4 regions of the Paenibacillus hodogayensis genome follow, and region 2 is predicted to be linked to each of the others. Evidence: riboswitches for the same ligand, from Rfam matches in the RefSeq annotation. Region 2 holds a riboswitch; each other region holds the start of a gene.
The links. A riboswitch is a leader RNA that binds a small molecule or an ion and turns the genes downstream of it on or off. The one in region 2 is predicted to bind cyclic di-AMP.

Region 1: linked by a shared signal. The riboswitch ahead of ABD796_RS30250 (resuscitation-promoting factor) and the one ahead of ABD796_RS26260 (C40 family peptidase) in region 2 are both predicted to bind cyclic di-AMP.
Region 3: linked by a shared signal. The riboswitch ahead of ABD796_RS08720 (3D domain-containing protein) and the one ahead of ABD796_RS26260 (C40 family peptidase) in region 2 are both predicted to bind cyclic di-AMP.
Region 4: linked by a shared signal. The riboswitch ahead of ABD796_RS08045 (CAP domain-containing protein) and the one ahead of ABD796_RS26260 (C40 family peptidase) in region 2 are both predicted to bind cyclic di-AMP.

Annotation. Positions count from the first base shown of each region.
Region 1 covers NZ_BAAAYO010000015.1:51,406-55,731, forward strand. The annotation lists gene rsmA (16S rRNA (adenine(1518)-N(6)/adenine(1519)-N(6))-dimethyltransferase RsmA) at 1-885, opposite strand, end outside; gene rnmV (ribonuclease M5) at 882-1,451, opposite strand; gene ABD796_RS30250 (resuscitation-promoting factor) at 1,617-2,675, opposite strand; cyclic di-AMP (ydaO/yuaA leader) riboswitch at 3,027-3,179, opposite strand; gene ABD796_RS30255 (ABC transporter ATP-binding protein) at 3,455-4,204, shown strand; gene ABD796_RS30260 (ABC transporter permease) at 4,201-4,326, shown strand, end outside.
Region 2 covers NZ_BAAAYO010000013.1:24,358-28,683, forward strand. The annotation lists gene ABD796_RS26250 (M1 family metallopeptidase) at 1-154, shown strand, start outside; gene ABD796_RS26255 (hypothetical protein) at 170-994, shown strand; cyclic di-AMP (ydaO/yuaA leader) riboswitch at 1,358-1,497, shown strand; gene ABD796_RS26260 (C40 family peptidase) at 1,503-1,973, shown strand; gene ptsP (phosphoenolpyruvate--protein phosphotransferase) at 2,066-3,775, opposite strand; gene ABD796_RS26270 (HPr family phosphocarrier protein) at 3,923-4,183, opposite strand; gene ABD796_RS26275 (KDGP aldolase) at 4,199-4,326, opposite strand, start outside.
Region 3 covers NZ_BAAAYO010000002.1:738,621-742,946, forward strand. The annotation lists gene ABD796_RS08715 (ABC transporter substrate-binding protein) at 1-531, opposite strand, end outside; cyclic di-AMP (ydaO/yuaA leader) riboswitch at 1,164-1,327, shown strand; gene ABD796_RS08720 (3D domain-containing protein) at 1,337-2,119, shown strand; gene ABD796_RS08725 (polysaccharide deacetylase family protein) at 2,134-3,120, opposite strand; gene ABD796_RS08730 (response regulator transcription factor) at 3,229-3,906, opposite strand; gene ABD796_RS08735 (Rrf2 family transcriptional regulator) at 4,120-4,326, opposite strand, start outside.
Region 4 covers NZ_BAAAYO010000002.1:584,323-588,648, forward strand. The annotation lists gene tkt (transketolase) at 1-1,820, opposite strand, end outside; gene ABD796_RS08045 (CAP domain-containing protein) at 2,043-2,900, opposite strand; cyclic di-AMP (ydaO/yuaA leader) riboswitch at 2,908-3,041, opposite strand; gene purU (formyltetrahydrofolate deformylase) at 3,243-4,142, opposite strand; gene ABD796_RS08055 (deoxyribonuclease IV) at 4,202-4,326, opposite strand, start outside.

The DNA.
Region 1 (4,326 bases), on a different contig from region 2:
TTTGCGGTATGCCAATATGGCGTTGGCTAGTCGCGCGTATTCGTCGATTCCGAGCGTTTCGCCGCGCCGAACCGGATCGATGCCGCATTCGGCCAATATGCTTTCCATGGCGGGCTTGGACGCTTTATCGAATAGGCCGGCAAGCAGATTGTTGGACAGCGTCTTGCGCCGCTGGGCAAAGCAGGCATGCACGACCTCGAAGAACAAAGCCTCGTCCTCCACATGAACGGCAGGCGTCTGCCGCAGCTTCAGACGGATCACGGCCGAATCCACGTTGGGCTGAGGGATGAACACGGTAGGCGGCACAATGGCGACCACGTCCGGCTCGGCATAATATTGCACCGCGATGCTCAGACTGCCGTATTCTTTGCCCCCCGGCTTGGCAGCCATCCGCTCGGCCACTTCCCGTTGGATCATGACGACGATATATTCGAGCGGGAGCTTCTGTTCCAGCAGCTTCATCATGATCGGGGTCGTTACGTAGTAGGGCAGATTGGCCACCACGCTGACGCCGGAGCAGCCGGCAAAGTGCCGGGCCCATAGCTCGTCCAGATCCAACTTCAGCACGTCTCCGTGAACGACCGTGGCATGCGGATACGGCTGGAGCGTCTCCTCGAGAATCGGCAGCAGCCTTCCGTCGATCTCTACCGCGACGACCTTGCCCGCCGCCTTGGCCAGCTGTTGGGTCAGCGCTCCGATACCGGGACCGATCTCCAGCACGCCCTTCGTGTCGTCCAGCTTGGCCGCCGAAGCAATTTTGTTCAGAATGTTCAGATCGGTCAGAAAATTTTGGCCCAGGCTCTTTTTCAACGTAAACCCGTGCTTGCGGATGATATCCTGCGTACGCCTCGGCGTTGCGACGTCGGCTGTCGGATGTTCGTTCATTGCTTGTCTCCTCCCTCCTGCAAGGCGGTCATTTGTTCATACGCCTTGGCGAATTCTTCGTGCCCGATGCGAAACATCCGGCATCTCTTGTAAAATTGCTTTCCGTTGCAATAGCCGATGCCGAGCAGCTTGCCCATCTCGAGCCTGCGCGCAGCCGCCTGAGGATGCACGAGCAAGCCTGCGGCCATCAGATCGTCCATCGTTATGTCCGGCTCTCCGAGAGCGTCCTCGCCGACATCCGTGCGTACGTTGGCCAGCGCCTTGACGATCGCCTCCGGCGAAGCGTTTTCTACCCCGATGTCCGCTTTGCGCATCGCTTCCTCGCGGGACACGAAAGCATGCTTACAGCCTGGCACGCGAGCCGCGATTATTTTGCGGATACGCTCGCCGGCATGGTCGGGATCGGTGAACACGATGACGCCCCGTCGCTCCTGCGCCATGGCGATACGCTGCAGCACCTGCTCATTGATGGCCGAGCCGCCCGTTTCGATCGTCTCCGCCTCTACCGCACGACGGATGGCTACCGTATCGTCCCGTCCTTCGACGACGATAATTTCTCGGATCATGTGACGTTTCGTTCCTTTCCCTGAAGACGAACAAAAAGAAGAGGGCGCCCCTCTTCTTTTGCGTCGATCACTTTATTTACAATATACCGGACTGCGCTGTTACACGCAACCGCAATCCGGGTAATAACGAACAGAGCCTTCCTTCCTAAAGCCAAAATGACACGACTAGTTGACGGACGGCTTTTCCTTGCCGATTACGTATACTTTATAACCGCGCTTTAGGCCGAATCGTTTGGCATAATCGGAGCTGTCGAAATAAACGTCGATAATGTTGCCTTTGATAGCGCTACCAGTATCTTCTGCCCGACGGAAACCGATTCCTTCGATATATACCCACCAGCCGATCGGGATGACTTTAGGATCGACAGCGATGGTTCGCCCTTCGCTGACTTTCGTTCCCGAAAACGTCATGCCGTATTGCGGATGCTCGCTCGTTTTGCCTGTCGAAGCGGCATCGACGGAGTAGGCCGTCAACGTGACGTTACTAATAATTTGTTTATACGCGAACTTGACGCCGCCCTTGGTCACTTCCTCGATATCCGGCGAAGCGGCGGACAATACGACGACCGGGTTTTTCGTGCCTAGCGCCACGATCTGGTCGATCTGCTCCTGCTCGACCTTCGTATCGACGACGTTCTCGGCCACGAGCTGGCCGTCCTCGTACACCTTCTCGATCTTCTTGGCAAGAATGCCTTCCTTGCCTTCCGTTACGACCTGTTCCTTGCCTTTGAGCAAGTTTGGATCGTTGGTCTTGACCGTATCGAACGGAATCGACTCGGTCTGGTTTTCCAGCAGCTTCTGCACCCGTACAATCTGAATGGGTGTATTGGCCGCCAAAGCTTCTTCCTTGGCGGGAGTCAATTTATCGAGCTCCCCTAGGTCTACGCTCAGTTCCTCCAACGCCCCCGCAACGGTCTTGGCTACGGTGTAGCGCGTTTCCGTCTTGCCGTCAGCGGTCAATTGGACGGGAATGGCATGCGTGACGGTATACGTTGCCCCATGTCTGAGCTTCGTCTCCAACACGGCCGATACGCGGTCGTGCGTGCTTACGGATATGTGTTGTTCGTCGAGGAAGGCAGACAATGTCGCTTGTCTCGTCTTGATCTGCTTCTGCTCCCCATTGACGACCAGATCCACCTTTTTGATTGACGTACCATACAAAAGCAGTGCAAACATAACTGCCATCACGATCGAAAACAAAGCGCCTAGTGAAATCAAACGCAAGTTTTCATGCTTCCATCGCATTGCGAAAGACATGCTGGATGATCGTTTTACATGGGTGTTTCCGTTTGGAATAGCGCCCACTTATGCGGTCCTCCTTCATCAGTTCTCGCGGTCGAGTGTTACGCATGACTGGATTGACGCGGCCTGGTTTCAATTTTTGGATGATTCGATGCTTGCCATCGGCTGTTGCATGTTGGGGCTATGTTTATGACGACTTATGCCTAATTAGTCCGTACAGGATTATTTTCGAACATGTCGAAAATAAAAGCCGCATGGAAGAGGTACTCTTCTCGCGGCATATAACCGAATGCTCATCCCAGTCAAGGATGGCGCTTCGTTGCCCGACAATCGTGCCTCTCTCTTCACGCTTACGAGGTTAGCTGACGGGTTCGGGCAAGAGAGTCGCCCTATCCGAGACAAGCCGGGCGGACGGCTGCCTCGAAATTCACCCCATGTAAACTTGGTTCCCCCGATTCCCATTTGGAAATTCAGCGATAGTAAGTCGATGGCGGTATTCAATTTCGAATCATTATGATCGTAATATTAAAGCCTTATGAAAAAGCTGTAAAGAGGATGAAAAGTCCTTATTTTCGCGAAAAGCCGAAAAAAATGCTTTTATTCCGTTTTTTCTTGCAACAAATCCCTGTTTTTCTTCGTCATATACCTCTATGTCTTGAGATATATAGCCATTTTAGTAAAAACATCTTGTCCGAGATGCTGTTTTTCAGCCAAAAATGGTATGATGGAGTGAAAAACGCAACCAAAATTGGAGGGAAAAGATGGAAACCATACTCGAGGTGAAGGGGCTTTCAGGTGGATATATTTGGAATCGTCCGATCATTCGCGAGATTGATTTTTCGGTCGGTCCCGGAGAGATGATCGGGCTAATCGGACTGAATGGAGCTGGAAAAAGTACAACCATTAAACATATTTTGGGTCTTCTTGCTCCTCACGAAGGGTCGGTTCGCATCTTGGGTCGAGAAGCCGGGCAATCCGCGGAAACGTACCGCAGCTCATTTGCCTACGTGCCCGAATCGCCGGAATTGTATGAGGAATTGACCATCCGCGAGCATCTGCGGATGACGTCGATGGCATACGGCCTCGATTCCGCGCAATTCGAGCAAAAATCCGCCGTTCTGGCAGGACAATTCGACATGACGAACAAGCTGGATTCATTCCCGCAGACGCTGTCGAAAGGGATGCGGCAGAAGGTAATGATTATGAACGCCTTTCTCACTGAACCTCCTCTCTATATTATCGATGAGCCTTTTCTCGGACTGGACCCGCTAGGCATTCGCTCGCTACTCGAATTAATGGTCGAGCGCAAGCGCCAAGGCGCCTCCTTCCTGATCAGCTCGCACATTTTGTCCACGCTGGAAACGTATTGCGACCGGTTTATCGTGCTGCACCGGGGAAGAATCGCCGCACAGGGAGCGCTGTCGAATTTGCGCTCCCAGGTACCCGGGAGCGGTCCGGAATCGACCCTGGACGAGCTGTTCTACACCCTGGTGAAAGGCGGCGCTTCATGAACCCGGCGGCGGCGATCTGGAAGGAGCGTCTCTCCGCCCATCTGCGCATCGTAGCCCGGTATACGATTTACGCCGGGCGAAGCGGTTTGTTCATGTTCATGATGATCGTGTTCATCGCTTCC
Region 2 (4,326 bases):
GTGGGCGGCCGTCGATCCCCAAATGACGATGGTGCTCGAGACGAGAAGAATCAACAATTTTATGCAGGTGAATATCGACAACAAGTGGAAAGTGCGCTGGAATATCGGGATCGCCAAATTGATCGAGACCTTGCTGAACGGGGTCGCGTGGTGAGGTGAACAACGCTAAATGATCCGCTATCTGAAAGAAGGCTTCCGCACAACCGCTTCGCAGACGTTTTTGCTGCTCGTTTTGTGGCTGTACCATTTCGTCTGGGGCTTCCTGCTGCTGTCCGTCATCAAGTCGATTGTCGTGCCGCTGATGCACCGGTTTCCCGGCACCCACCTGACGCCGGACGCCTCTCAGCTGTTTTTGGCCGAAAGCCAGTTCCGGCTTATGAAAACCGATATTAGCCACCATACGATCGCGCTGTTGATCGCCTTCGCAGCCGCGCGCATGCTGCTGACTCCCTTGCTTAATGCCGGCGTCTACTACTCGCTGCATCACGCCCGGCTCAATTCCGGCTACCGGTTCCTGCAAGGAATCCGGCATCTGGGTAAACCGTTCTTCGTCTACTATGCCGTTCAACTGCTGCTTACATTCGCCCCATTGTACTGGCTGTATCCGATTGCGAAGAACGCCTTCGCGCATGAAAGCGATTATACGTCGCTCGGGCTTGCGCTGCTGCCATGGGCCGCCGCATACATCGCGTACGGCTTCCTGATCCGCCTCTGCTTCATTTATATTCAACTCGGCAAAACGCAGGGAGAACGGTTAAGCCAGTCGCTCGGACTGTTCCTGCGCAAGCTGCCGGTGGTTGCCGCCGTTGCGCTCGTCTTGCTGGCGATGTCCGGAACAGCGACCGCCGCCGCACTGTCCACCTCCTTGGTCTGGGCCGGCCTATCGGCACTTGTCCTGCAGCAGCTGTTCCACATCGTCACCCTGCTGTTCAAGCTGTGGACGATTGCCGCCCAATATCACGTATATGCCGCGGATACGGCTTCCGACCGATAACCTAGTGCAATCGCATAAGAAAAATCGGCGGCAAAGCGAGGCTACGGTGACCCTTTGCTCCTCCAATCGCACTTGAAACCGGATTCCCAGTTTGGGTCATAGCAGGCGGAATCCGGTTTCAAAGGCGACCGCTTCGCTTTTGCGGACCCAAAGGCCCCCCTCCGCCTTCTCTGCGTAGCCGCACTGTGTCTCATGCGATTGCCCTGGCGGATAACCGTATACCGATTGACGACAGACGAAAGGCCTTGCTGCGGCAAGGCCTTTTCGCTGCGCAAAAAATAAATCGGGATTTTTGAAAAAAATATAGGAGAAAAGCAGGAATTCCGATAGAAATGACGAATTATATTTACCCGGAAACAAAAAAATCGAAACATGCCGAATTCCTGGCTTTTTGCCGGGAAACGGGGGAACCACTCCGGGTGAATTGATCTCGCATTCAAGTGATCATAGGGCACCTTCAACCGAACCCTCAGCTAACCTCGTAGGCACCGGAAGGAGTCCGCGTCTTTTGAAAAAGGCAGCCATTGTCATCACCACCATGGTCGTTCTGTTGTTCGCGCAGATTGGTACCGCTTTCGCAGACACCAATCTCGACAAAACCGTCAACGCCCTGATCGGCACGAAGTACAAGACGGCTGGAACGACTACGAGCGGTTTCGACTGCTCGGGCTTCACGATGTACATATTCAACCAGATCGGCATCGAGCTGCCGCATCAATCCAAATCGCAAGCTCAGGAAGGCTCTTGGGTCGACAAGAACGACCTCAGACCGGGAGACCTCGTGTTCTTCAACACCGACGGCAAAGGGATTTCCCACGTCGGCATCTATCTCGGCAACGACGAGTTCATCCACTCGGCTACCGGCGATGGCGTTATCAAGAACAAGCTCAGCGAGAAATATTACAAGACGCGTTACGTTTCCGCTCGCCGCGTCATTGGGGACGATTTGTACACCCAATTGACGGAGGAAGCCAAGTAATCCGGCCTTGTTCCGCCGGACAAGACAAGCCCTGCCAATCGCGGTTACCCGCATGGCAGGGCTTGTCTTCTTCTATAGCCGTAAAGCTAGGCTCAGGCGCGACGCCGGGCCAGCAATTCCCGTACCTGCCGTCCATCCTCCAGCCGGAGCGCCTCGCGCGCCAGCTCTGCCGCCTCCGCATGCCGCAGCCCGCGCACTACGGCGCGTACGGACGGAAGAGCCGGGGCGTTCATGCTCAGCTCGTCTACGCCCAGACCGACAAGAAGCGGCACGGCTGACGAATCCCCGGCCATTTCGCCGCAGACGCCGACACGCTTGCCTTGCCCCCGCGCGGATTCGACTACGTGTCGGATCAGGCGGAGCACGGCCGGATGGTACGAATCGTAGAGGGCCGAGATATGCTCGTTCATCCGATCCACCGCCAGTGTGTACTGGGTCAGGTCGTTGGTGCCGATGCTGAAAAAATCGACTTCCGCCGCCAGCACGTCGGCCATCAACGCTGCCGAAGGAATCTCGATCATGATGCCGGTCTCCCATCGCTCCGGCACGGCGAAGCCTTCCCTGCGCAAGCTGTCTGCCGCTTGCGCTACCGCTTCCTTGGCACGGCGGAGCTCGGTTACCGTGGAGATCATCGGAAACAGAATGCGCAGCAAACCGCCCGCCGCCGAAGCTCGCAGCATCGCCCGCAGCTGTGTGGCGAACAGGCCGGGGCGGTCCAGACAGAGCCGGATGGCGCGCCAGCCGAGGAACGGATTCGGATCCGCAGGCAGGTTCAAATACGGCAGCTCCTTGTCGCCACCGACGTCCAGCGTCCGCAACACGACCGGCCGGTCTCCCATGGCCCGAAAGACGGCCTCGTATTGGCGCGTCTGCTCCTCCTCGTCCGGCTCGCGGTCGCGATTCATATACATGAATTCCGTACGGAACAGACCGATCTCCTCGGCTCCGTTGGCAAGCGCATTGGCCGTCTCTGCGGCGCTGCCGATATTGGCCCCTAGCGCGATCGTCCGCCCGTCCTGCGTGACGGCCTCGGCTCCGGCCAGCGACCGGTCGGCCTCAAGCCGCGCCTTCCACTCCGCTTGCTTGGCTACGTAAGCCCGGTAGACGTCCTCCGGCGGATTCACCCACACTTCGCCAGTAGAGCCGTCGGCGACGATCTTGTCGCCGGTCGCGATCGATTGGAGAGCCGAGCGAGCGCCGACGACGGCAGGCAGGCCCAGGCTTCGCGCCATAATGGCCGCATGGGAGGTCGCCCCTCCCCCGTCCGTCACGAAGCCGCATACGAGCGGAGGCAGTTGAGCCGTATCCGACGGCGTCAGCTCGTAAGCGATTAATACGGTCGGCTCCTCCAGACGGGAAAGCCGCGAATCGTCCGCCCCGCTCAGCTGCCCGAGCAGCGCTTGCCCGATATCGCGAAAATCGGCGGCGCGCTCGCGCATATAAGCATCGTCCATCGCCTCGAATTCCTCGGCGAGCAGCCGGACGGCCGCTTCAACCGCCGCCTCCGCGCTGAAATGCGATTCGGTTACGCTGCGGCGAATCTCCTCTTCCAGCTCGGGATCAGACAGGATGGCCAGATGTGCAGCGAAAATATCCGCTTCCCGCTCTCCGAGCTTCAGCCCCGTCTCCGCACGAAGCCGCTGAAGCCGCTCCTTCGTTTTCTCGAACGCCTCGTCGATACGCTGCAGCTCCCGCCCCGTCTCTTCCGGCAAGACGGTCTGCTTCGCAGCCGTTTCCTTGCGCCTTAGCAGCAATGCCCGCCCGATAGCAATGCCGGGCGCTCCGGACAATCCTTGGATCATCGCACGTCGCCTCCTTATCCATTCCCGTATGCCGGGACTCCGCCCGATTGCGTGTCCAACGGCCCGGCTGCGTGCCTATGCGGGCATGCTTGCGGCCCCGTCTTTGCGCAGGGGCATACGGGTTCCAAGTCGTAATCATCCTGTCGGTCAGGCGTCGACATGCTCCAAAAAACCGGCCAGGCTGTCCAACGCCTCGGCTTCGTCCGGGCCGTCTACCGTAATGGTGACCAGGTCCCCTTGCTTGGCGCCCAGCCGCATCAGGCCGATCACGCGCTTGCCGTCCACCTGCTTGTCTTTGCACTTTACGGTGACGGACGCTTCGAACTTGGCGGCCGTCTCCGCGAAGAACGTCGCCGGACGGGCATGGAGCCCTCCTTCATTAAGCAGCTTGAACTCTTTGCTGATCATATTCGCTCTCCCCCTTTAACCGAGCCATTTGCCGAGCCGGTCCAGCAATTGTCTGAAATCGTCAAGGCGGGTCAAGCCGGTAGCCGGGTCGACAATCGACGTATAGATGTGGGGGACTATGCGCTCCGCGCCGTTATCGGCGC
Region 3 (4,326 bases), on a different contig from region 2:
TCCTTTGTTGTAATACAAAGTGTTCGGCGACATGTAAATCGGAAGGCTAAACAGCTCGTTTTTGGTCGACAAGCTGCGCACGGAACCGACTGCGGCCGGATCCAGTTGATTCAAATCGTAATTATATTGTTTGATCAGCGGAGTCAAATCAAATTGTCCCTCAAATTTCCTTATCGTCGACTCGAATCCGGGGCCCGGAGTCGTTATGATCAAGTCCGGCAGCGTACCCGACACAACCATCTCCTCCAGCTGTTTCGGCCCGGTGTAGCTGATCGCTTTGACCTTGATATGCGGGTATTTCTTCGTAATCGGCTCCGCAAACACTTTGGTGTTCTGGTCCTCGCCCCATGTGCCGTTGTAATGGAAAATCGATATTTCCACAGGTTCCTTTGGCTTCTGCTGTACGTTTTCTTTGGCGCTTTCGGCGTTTGCGTCCTTGTCCGGGCTCTTTGTGGTTCCGCCGCACCCCGCCAGTGTCGATACCGCCATAACTCCTGCCAGCCATAATAACAGGCTCCGCTTGTTTCTCATACGTGTAGACCCTCCCGTTTGCAATGTATAGCATTTCCTGAAAACGCAACATACGCTTGACGGCGCTCCGAACGAAACCGTCCCCATTCCAATACAATCCGGTAAGCTAAGCTCCATCACCTCCTTAAAAATGAAAGTTTCCATCCTATCCCAGTCGGAATTCAGCGGTTCCCGCTAATACGCGATTGAAAACGCTATCATTAAGTTGCATTCCATGATATCGATAAGGTCTGATTTTGTACCGGTTCGAGTCGGTTGTGTTCGTTTGCGTGTAAAATCGTGATGGAGGTCTTACCAAGATTCGCTTGAAGGTGTGCTCGTGGAGTGAAGGGCTTTTGGAGGAATCTCCGGGCATAGTATCTGAGGTGGCGGTAACATTGATGATATATCATGGTCATACCATAATACAACGTTACTTATTATGATATAGGTTTCTTTTGTAATCGTCAATCCTATGTGTAGAAAAAAAGGAGAATTGTGCCATGCCTTCTAACGCTACGCCCCCAACGGTTTGAGCGATTAGGCCTTGCTCCGAAAGGGCGGATTCCAGAAATTGAGGGTTTTCCTGAGGTCTTTATGTATGGTAGCCTTCTACAAGTAGCCGAAACTCCGGATCATGGAAGTTGCAGGGATTTTCAATCTTGCTCTTTTATTCTGGAGTGCGGGGGATTTTTACACATGGGCGGTATGGCGGACTATGCCGTTCCATTCGGGGTGAATCGCGAAATGACGCGTAGGGTTGTAGCCCTCAATCCGAATCCGACAACTAACCTCGTAGGCGGACAAAAGGAGAGAAACGAATACCGTGTTCAAATCGACCTGGAAGCGTATATGGCTTACGGGCGTCTTCGCCCTATTCTTGCTATCCTCTTCGGCGGTTTCGGCCGCAGGCCGTCCACTGGACCCGACTTTGCTGCAGCCTGTATGGTCGCCGCTGACAATGCAAAGCGATTTTCTGACCAAAACGAATGCGGATGCTTCTCCTTACAAAACGTTATCCTTATATAAACCGCTGCTCTTATCGGAAATGGCCCCCATCTGGGGCCCGATGCTGCCGGGAGGGCTTAGCCCGCTGTTTGCCGCCATCGAGCCGTTGTCCTACACCGTCAAGTCGGGCGATACCTCCGACCCTGCCCTCTTCACGGCGCAAAAGACGGAGATCGCTGCCGCGCCCAAGGCAAAAATCGCGCCCGCGGCCGCGCCGGTCGAACCGGAACTGGTCGAAACAAAAAACAAAATCATTACCGCTACCGGGGCGACGATTACGCCGAAGCAAACGATCGACGCCGTCGCTTCCGCCTACACAGGGAGTGCCGCGGAGAACGGCGGCTACGCCGGTAAAGACTATTTCGGCAATGCGCTGCAGGTCGGAACGATCGCTGTCGATCCCAAGATCATTCCGCTTGGCACGACCGTGTACGTGACGGGATACAATTATGACGGCCTGCCAGCTGGCGGCATGATTGCCAAAGCTTCCGATATCGGAGGGGCGATCAACGGAAGCCGGATCGATATTTATGTGCCCGATACGAGAGAAAAAGCGAAAAAATTCGGTTATCAGAATGTTACCATCTACGTCGTCGACTAAGGTCGACGGCTTTTTTATTTGTCTTTCGACAAATGCAGCAGCTCGGGCACCGTCACAAGATGATATCCCTGGCTTTTCAGCTTCGTAATAATACCGGGCAGCGCCTTGACCGTTCCGCTCAAATCCTGACTGCTCCCGCCGGCCGAATGCTGAAGAACGATCGATCCGGCTTTCGTATGGCCCAGAATATTGCCGGTTACCTGCTGCTCGCCGAGGTTTTTCCAATCCAGCGAATCGACGTTCCAGTTCACGATAACATAACCCCGACTGTTCGCCCATCGCAGCTGCTCTTCGTTGATTTCGCCGTACGGGGGGCGCAGCAGCTTTGGACGATAACCCGCAAGACGGTTCAGCACTTCCTCCGATTGCTCGATTTCTCCGGCAAACCGGTCGACGGTGATTTTCGTGAACAACGGATGACCGTAAGAATGATTGCCGATCGTATGCCCCTCGCGGACGATCCGTTTGACAATGTTCGGGTGGGCCTCCGCTTTTTTGCCAAGCAAAAAGAAGGTGGCTTTCACGCCATGCTCCTTCAGCACGTCCAGCACTTGCGGAGTAAACCGTTCGTCCGGTCCATCGTCAAAGGTCAAGGCGACACCCCGCTCCTGAGAAGCGCCGCTTACTTTGAAGATATCCGGATATTTGGCGCGCAGCTGCGGCAACGTAAGCTTGCCGGAAGAGCCGGACTGCGATTTCTGAACCGATACGGACGGCGTTTTCGGCTGCGGCTTCTGCTTGACGGCCGGAGCTTCTGCCGGAGGCGGAGCAGCCACTACCGGCGGCACGGAAAAGGTCTTCGCCCGCTCTTTTTCGCTGCTCGCCGTCTCCGCCAACAGCTCGCCGTCGGAGACGAACGTCGCGGGATCGGATCCCAGCATCTTTGCCCCTGTGTGCGGCTCGGAACGGGTCTCAGGAACGCCGGCCGGCCGCCGCGAATCCGCGCATCCCGCTGTCGTAATAAGTACGCAGCAAAGCGCAATACCGATAACGCTCTTCATGGACTTTCCCTCCCGTAGGACCCGTAATACGGCTTAGTATGCTTGTTCGGGAGGGAATTATCCGTTACTCGATTATGGAAGGGCGCTTCACGTTCATGCCGCCGCTTCTCATTCCGCCGCGGCCTCCAGCCGGTAGCCGAGCCCGCGGATCGTTTTGATTTTGAATGAATGCTTGTCTTCCGGAAACCGTTCCCGCAGCCGCTTAATATGCACGTCCACGGTACGCTCGTCTCCTTCGTAATCGAACCCCCATATTTGTTCGATCAGGTGATCGCGGGAAAACGTTTTGCCGGGATAGCTAGCCAGCCGGAACAATAGCTCGAACTCCTTCAGCGGCAGCGTCAAGCTTTTTCCGTCCACCGCCGTCTCGTACGTTTTGCGATTCAGCGTCAGCTCGCCGACCTGGACGGTTTGCGAGGAAGCGATTTTGTACCGTTTCAGAAGAGCCTTGACCCGGACGACGAGCTCGGCCGGCTGGAACGGCTTAACCAGATAGTCGTCGGTGCCGAGCTCGAACCCTTTTACCTTCTGAGACGTCTCGCCTTTGGCCGTTAGCATAAGCAGCGGAATATCGTAATGCTCCCTCAACTCGCGGCAAAGCTCCCAGCCATCCATATTCGGCATCATAATGTCCAGGATAACCATATCCGCCTGCATCGTCCCAAGCTTGGACAAAGCCTCCACGCCGTCAGACGCTTCGATCGTATCGAATCCTTCCCGTTCCATAAAATGCTTGATCAATTCACGAATGTGCGGATCGTCGTCCACGATCAAGAGTCGGGTCACGAGAAAGCCCCCTTTTGATGATTTCTTGTGAACTCAGTATAACGCCATTTTATGAACTCCAGATGAACCGCATTGAAGATTTGCCCTGGGAAAAGTTAACGCATGTTTCTTCGAGGACAGAGGGTGGGAACTACCGCAAGAGGAAAGGAAAAGAAGGGGTGCGTCTTGCAGATCCCGGCGAGCGGGTGTTATTGAAGGAAAAGGAGCGGCGGCTCACACCTGCTCCGGCTGAACGATCGAGCGGATCACCTGGCTAAGCGTAATGCCGGCCAGCTCGTTCTCCATGGCCGCCTGGACTTGGCGGAGATTCGTTTCGAGGGCGCCTTGAATATGCTGACCGACGCTGCAGTCGGGATTCGGTTTGTCGTGAATCGCGAACAGTCTGTCCGTTTCATCGTCCCTTACCGCCTTGTATACGTC
Region 4 (4,326 bases), on a different contig from region 2:
GACTGCTTGTACTCGTCGGATTGCTTGTCGAACAGCTCCCAGCTCGGCATGCTGACGACGCGCGCGCGCACGCCTTCCTCGGCCAGCTTCGCCTGAGCTTCGACCGCAAGCGATACTTCCGAGCCGGTAGCTAGAATGATGGCTTGGGCTTCTCCGCCTGCCGCTTCGGACACGACGTATGCGCCGCGGTTAATCCCTTCGCGGGCTTTCTCCGCCGTCCCTTCCAGGTTAGGCACGGCTTGACGGGTCAGGACGAGTGCAACCGGACCGTTTTTGTTTTCCAGCGCATAGCGCCAGGCTTGCGTCGTTTCGTTGGCATCGGCCGGACGGAAGACAGTCACGTTCGGAATAATGCGCAAGGCGGCCAACTGCTCGATCGGCTCGTGGGTCGGACCGTCTTCGCCTACGCCGATGCTGTCGTGCGTCAGCACGTACGTAACCGGCAGATCCATAATGGCGGCAAGACGAACAGCCGGACGCAAGTAGTCGGAGAAGACGAAGAACGTGCCGCCGTAAGGCTTGACGCCTTTATGCAGCGCCATCCCGTTCAAAGCCGCTCCCATAGCGAACTCGCGTACGCCGAAGTAGACGTTGCGGCCGCTATAATCGTTCCGGGTCAGCTGCCCGAGCCCCTTCATATGCGTCATCGTCGAAGACTCCAGGTCGGCGGAGCCGCCGATGAATGCAGGTACTTTGGCCGCGAACGCGTTGATGGCATTGCCGGAAGCGTTCCGCGTGCCGATACCTTTATCCGCAGGACTGTAAGTCGGCAGATCGGCGTCCCAGCCTTCCGGCAGCTCGCCGGCAACGGCCGTCTTGAATTGCTGCGCCAGTTCCGGATGCGCTTGCTCGTAGCGGGCGAACAGCTCGTTCCACGCTTGCTCGGCTTGGGCGCCATGCGCTTTCGCGTCGGCGAAATGCGCATACACTTCCGCCGGCACGTGGAAATGCTGATCCTCCGGCCATTCGTACGCTTTTTTGGTCAGCACGACTTCGTCAACGCCAAGCGGGGAGCCGTGCGGTCCGACATGACCGCCCTTGCCGGCTTTGTTCGGGCTGCCGTAACCGATTACGGTTTTGACTTCGATCAGCGACGGGCGCGGATCGTTCTTCGCAGCCAGAACCGCCTGCTCGATGGCAGCAAGATCGTTGCCGTCCTCGACGAGGCTGTAATGCCAATTGTAGCCTTCGAAGCGGGCTTTAACATTTTCCGAGAACGACAAATTCAGCTCGCCGTCAAGGGAGATGTCGTTCGAATCGTACAGCACGACCAGCTTGCCCAGCTGCAAATGGCCGGCCAGCGAAGCGGCTTCGCCGGAGATGCCTTCCATCAGGTCCCCGTCGCCGCAAATAACATATGTATAGTGGTCGATAATATTCAATTGATCGCGATTATAAGTCGCAGCCAGGTGAGCTTCGGCGAGCGCCATGCCCACTGCGCTGGCAAAGCCTTGTCCGAGCGGGCCCGTCGTGGCATCGACGCCTGCCGTGTGGCCGTACTCCGGATGGCCCGGCGTTTTGCTTCCCCACTGCCGGAAGTTTTTCAGCTCGTCCAACGACAAATCGTAGCCGCTCAGATGAAGCAGGCTATACAGCAGCATCGAGCCGTGGCCGGCCGAGAGTACGAACCGGTCGCGATCGATCCATTCCGGATGGTCCGGGCTGTGCTTCATCAGGCGCGCGTATAGGGCGTACCCCATCGGCGCTGCCCCCATCGGCATGCCGGGATGCCCGGAATTCGCTTTTTGCACGGCATCAATAGACAGCGTACGGATCGTATCGATCGCCAACTGGTCGATTGATTTCGTTTGAGACGTCATCGTTCCATTCCTCCCAAAATCGGTATTGCGCATCGCGGTTGTCTACCGGACGCGAACCCTGCTCTTTGTCCAGCGGACACTTGCAGTCGCTTTGCATTATTGTACCATTTGCTTTCGCCGTTTACCACAATCTATGACTGAAAACCGTTCTCAATATTCAATACAAGCCAAACAGCCGAAGGAAACCTTCGGCTGTCGGATTTTTGTTTCAGAATCTGCGAATTAGTTGGCGATAAATTCCTGCACCCATTCGCCGTTATAGTACGCTACGCCGATCTTCGTGAAGTTCGGGCTCATAATATTTTGCCGGTGGCCTTCGCTGTTCATCCATGCATTCATGACTTCCTGCGGATTGCGTTGGCCCTTGGCGATATTCTCTCCTGCATACGAATATTGAATGCCGTAGGACTTCATCATATCGAACGGCGATCCGTAGGTCGGGGACGTATGATCGAAATAGTTATTGTTGTACATGTCTTTCGCTTTGTCCAGCGCCATGTTCGTCAAGGCCGCATCGCTGGCAAGAGGCTTCAGACCGGCTTTTGCGCGCTCCTGGTTAACGAGCGACACGACTTGCTCGGCATAAGCCGATGTCGGAGCATTCTCGTTGCCGGTAGGGGTGCCGCCCGTGCCGGTTCCGTTACCTGTACCGGCCCCCGGACTCGGAACCGTTCCCGTTTCCGTACCGCCTCCGGCTTGTCCGCCGTTCGTCCCGTCGTCTCCGCTTCCTTGATCGGTTCCGGAGCTGCCGTTATGGTCAGCACCGCCGCCTTGCGAACCCGGAATACCGTTCGACATTCCCGGCCATACTATAGTCGTCTTACCTTGCTGGATCGATTGAAGCAGATCGTTCAGAGACAGACCGTTTAGCAAATCGCTCAGCGATTGACCGTTCAGCTTCAGCCCGTTCAAGGACTGAACGTTTAGAGCTTGACCGTTCAAGGACAGTCCGTAGCAATCGGCTATATTTCCATTCGACACACGATCCGCCGACGTGCTGGGTGAAGCGTACGCGGAACCTGTACCGACGATTACGCTTAGGGCGAGTGCTCCGGTCATTACGGTTTTCTTGAAACGCATGTAAAAATCCTCTCCTTGTTTGGGCCTGCGAGGTTAGCTGACGGGTTCGGGTCAAAGAGCAATCCCCCTGCCCTGCGATGGGCTTCACCCCGGAACATTGGGTTCCCCGCGCTTCCGAAGAAGCTTCGGCCTGTTGTTGTATTCCCCATGAAAAAACGGCAAAAGCTTGTTGCGGCCTGCCGTCTCCTCTGCGGTTTCTACATCGTAACATGGCTCTATGGACGGGTCACTGCATAATGTTTTCCATTCGGCCGGGAAGCCTTGCTGCGCATACAAAAAAAGAACATCTTGCGCGTCCGGAAGACGGCGAAAGATGTCCTTATCTTTTCTATGAAAACCGATTCAATTAAACACAACCGTTTTGTTCTGATGGGTTAAAATCCGGTCCTCGGCATGCCATGCGACCGCTCTGGCCAATACGATGCGTTCGATATGCCGGCCGATCCGCTTCAACGCGTCTACGTTGTCGCGATGGCTTACTCGCTGCACGTCCTGCTCGATGATCGGTCCTCCGTCCAGCTCCTCGGTCACGTAATGCGCCGTCGCCCCGATAATTTTCACGCCGCGCGCATAAGCCTGCGCATACGGTTTACCTCCTACGAAGGCCGGCAGGAACGAGTGGTGAATATTAATGATCCGGTTCGGGAAACGCTCGATGAACGTCGGGGAAATGATCTGCATATACCGCGCCAGAACGATCGTATCGACTCCCCCGGTCAACTCCAGCTGCTTCTCCTCCGCTTCACGCTTCGTTTCGGCGGTAACCGGAACGTGATGGTACGGAATACCGAACGTTTCGACCGTCTCCCGCATATCGGGGTGGTTGCTGACGACCATGGCGATATCGGCGTACAAGTCGCCGGATTTCCATTGCCACAGCAGCTCCAGCAGGCAGTGGTCCTCCTTCGAGACGAAGATGGCCAGGCGCTGCTTCCGACCCGCTTGCGTCACCCGCCAGTCCATGGCAAATTCACGGGCAGTCGTCTCGGCAAAATCGCGCTTCAGAGCGGGCAAGCGCTCCTCCAGCTCCGGAAGATCGAATTCCAGCCGAATGAAAAACAGTCCGCCCTCCGGGTCCATCGTATACTGGTCCGACTGGACGATATTCGCCCCGTGCCGGGATAAGAATTGCGAAACGCCCGCGACGATTCCCGGGCGGTCCGGGCAAGAGATCAGCATCCTCGCCCTCTCGCGATGACGGTCGGAACGGGGATGATTCGTTGGTGTAACCAATGGACTCATAATGGCTTCTCGTTCCTCTCTCTCTTCTCCGCTTGTTTCTTGATCAAGCTGCCCGCCGATCAGACTGAGGCCAACAGCTCCTTGCCGGCAAACCATGCCGTAATGCGATGGTTGATCTGCTCCTCGCTCAGGTCGGGGAACAAACGGCTTTCCTCTACCATATCGTACAGCCGTTCCATCGGCT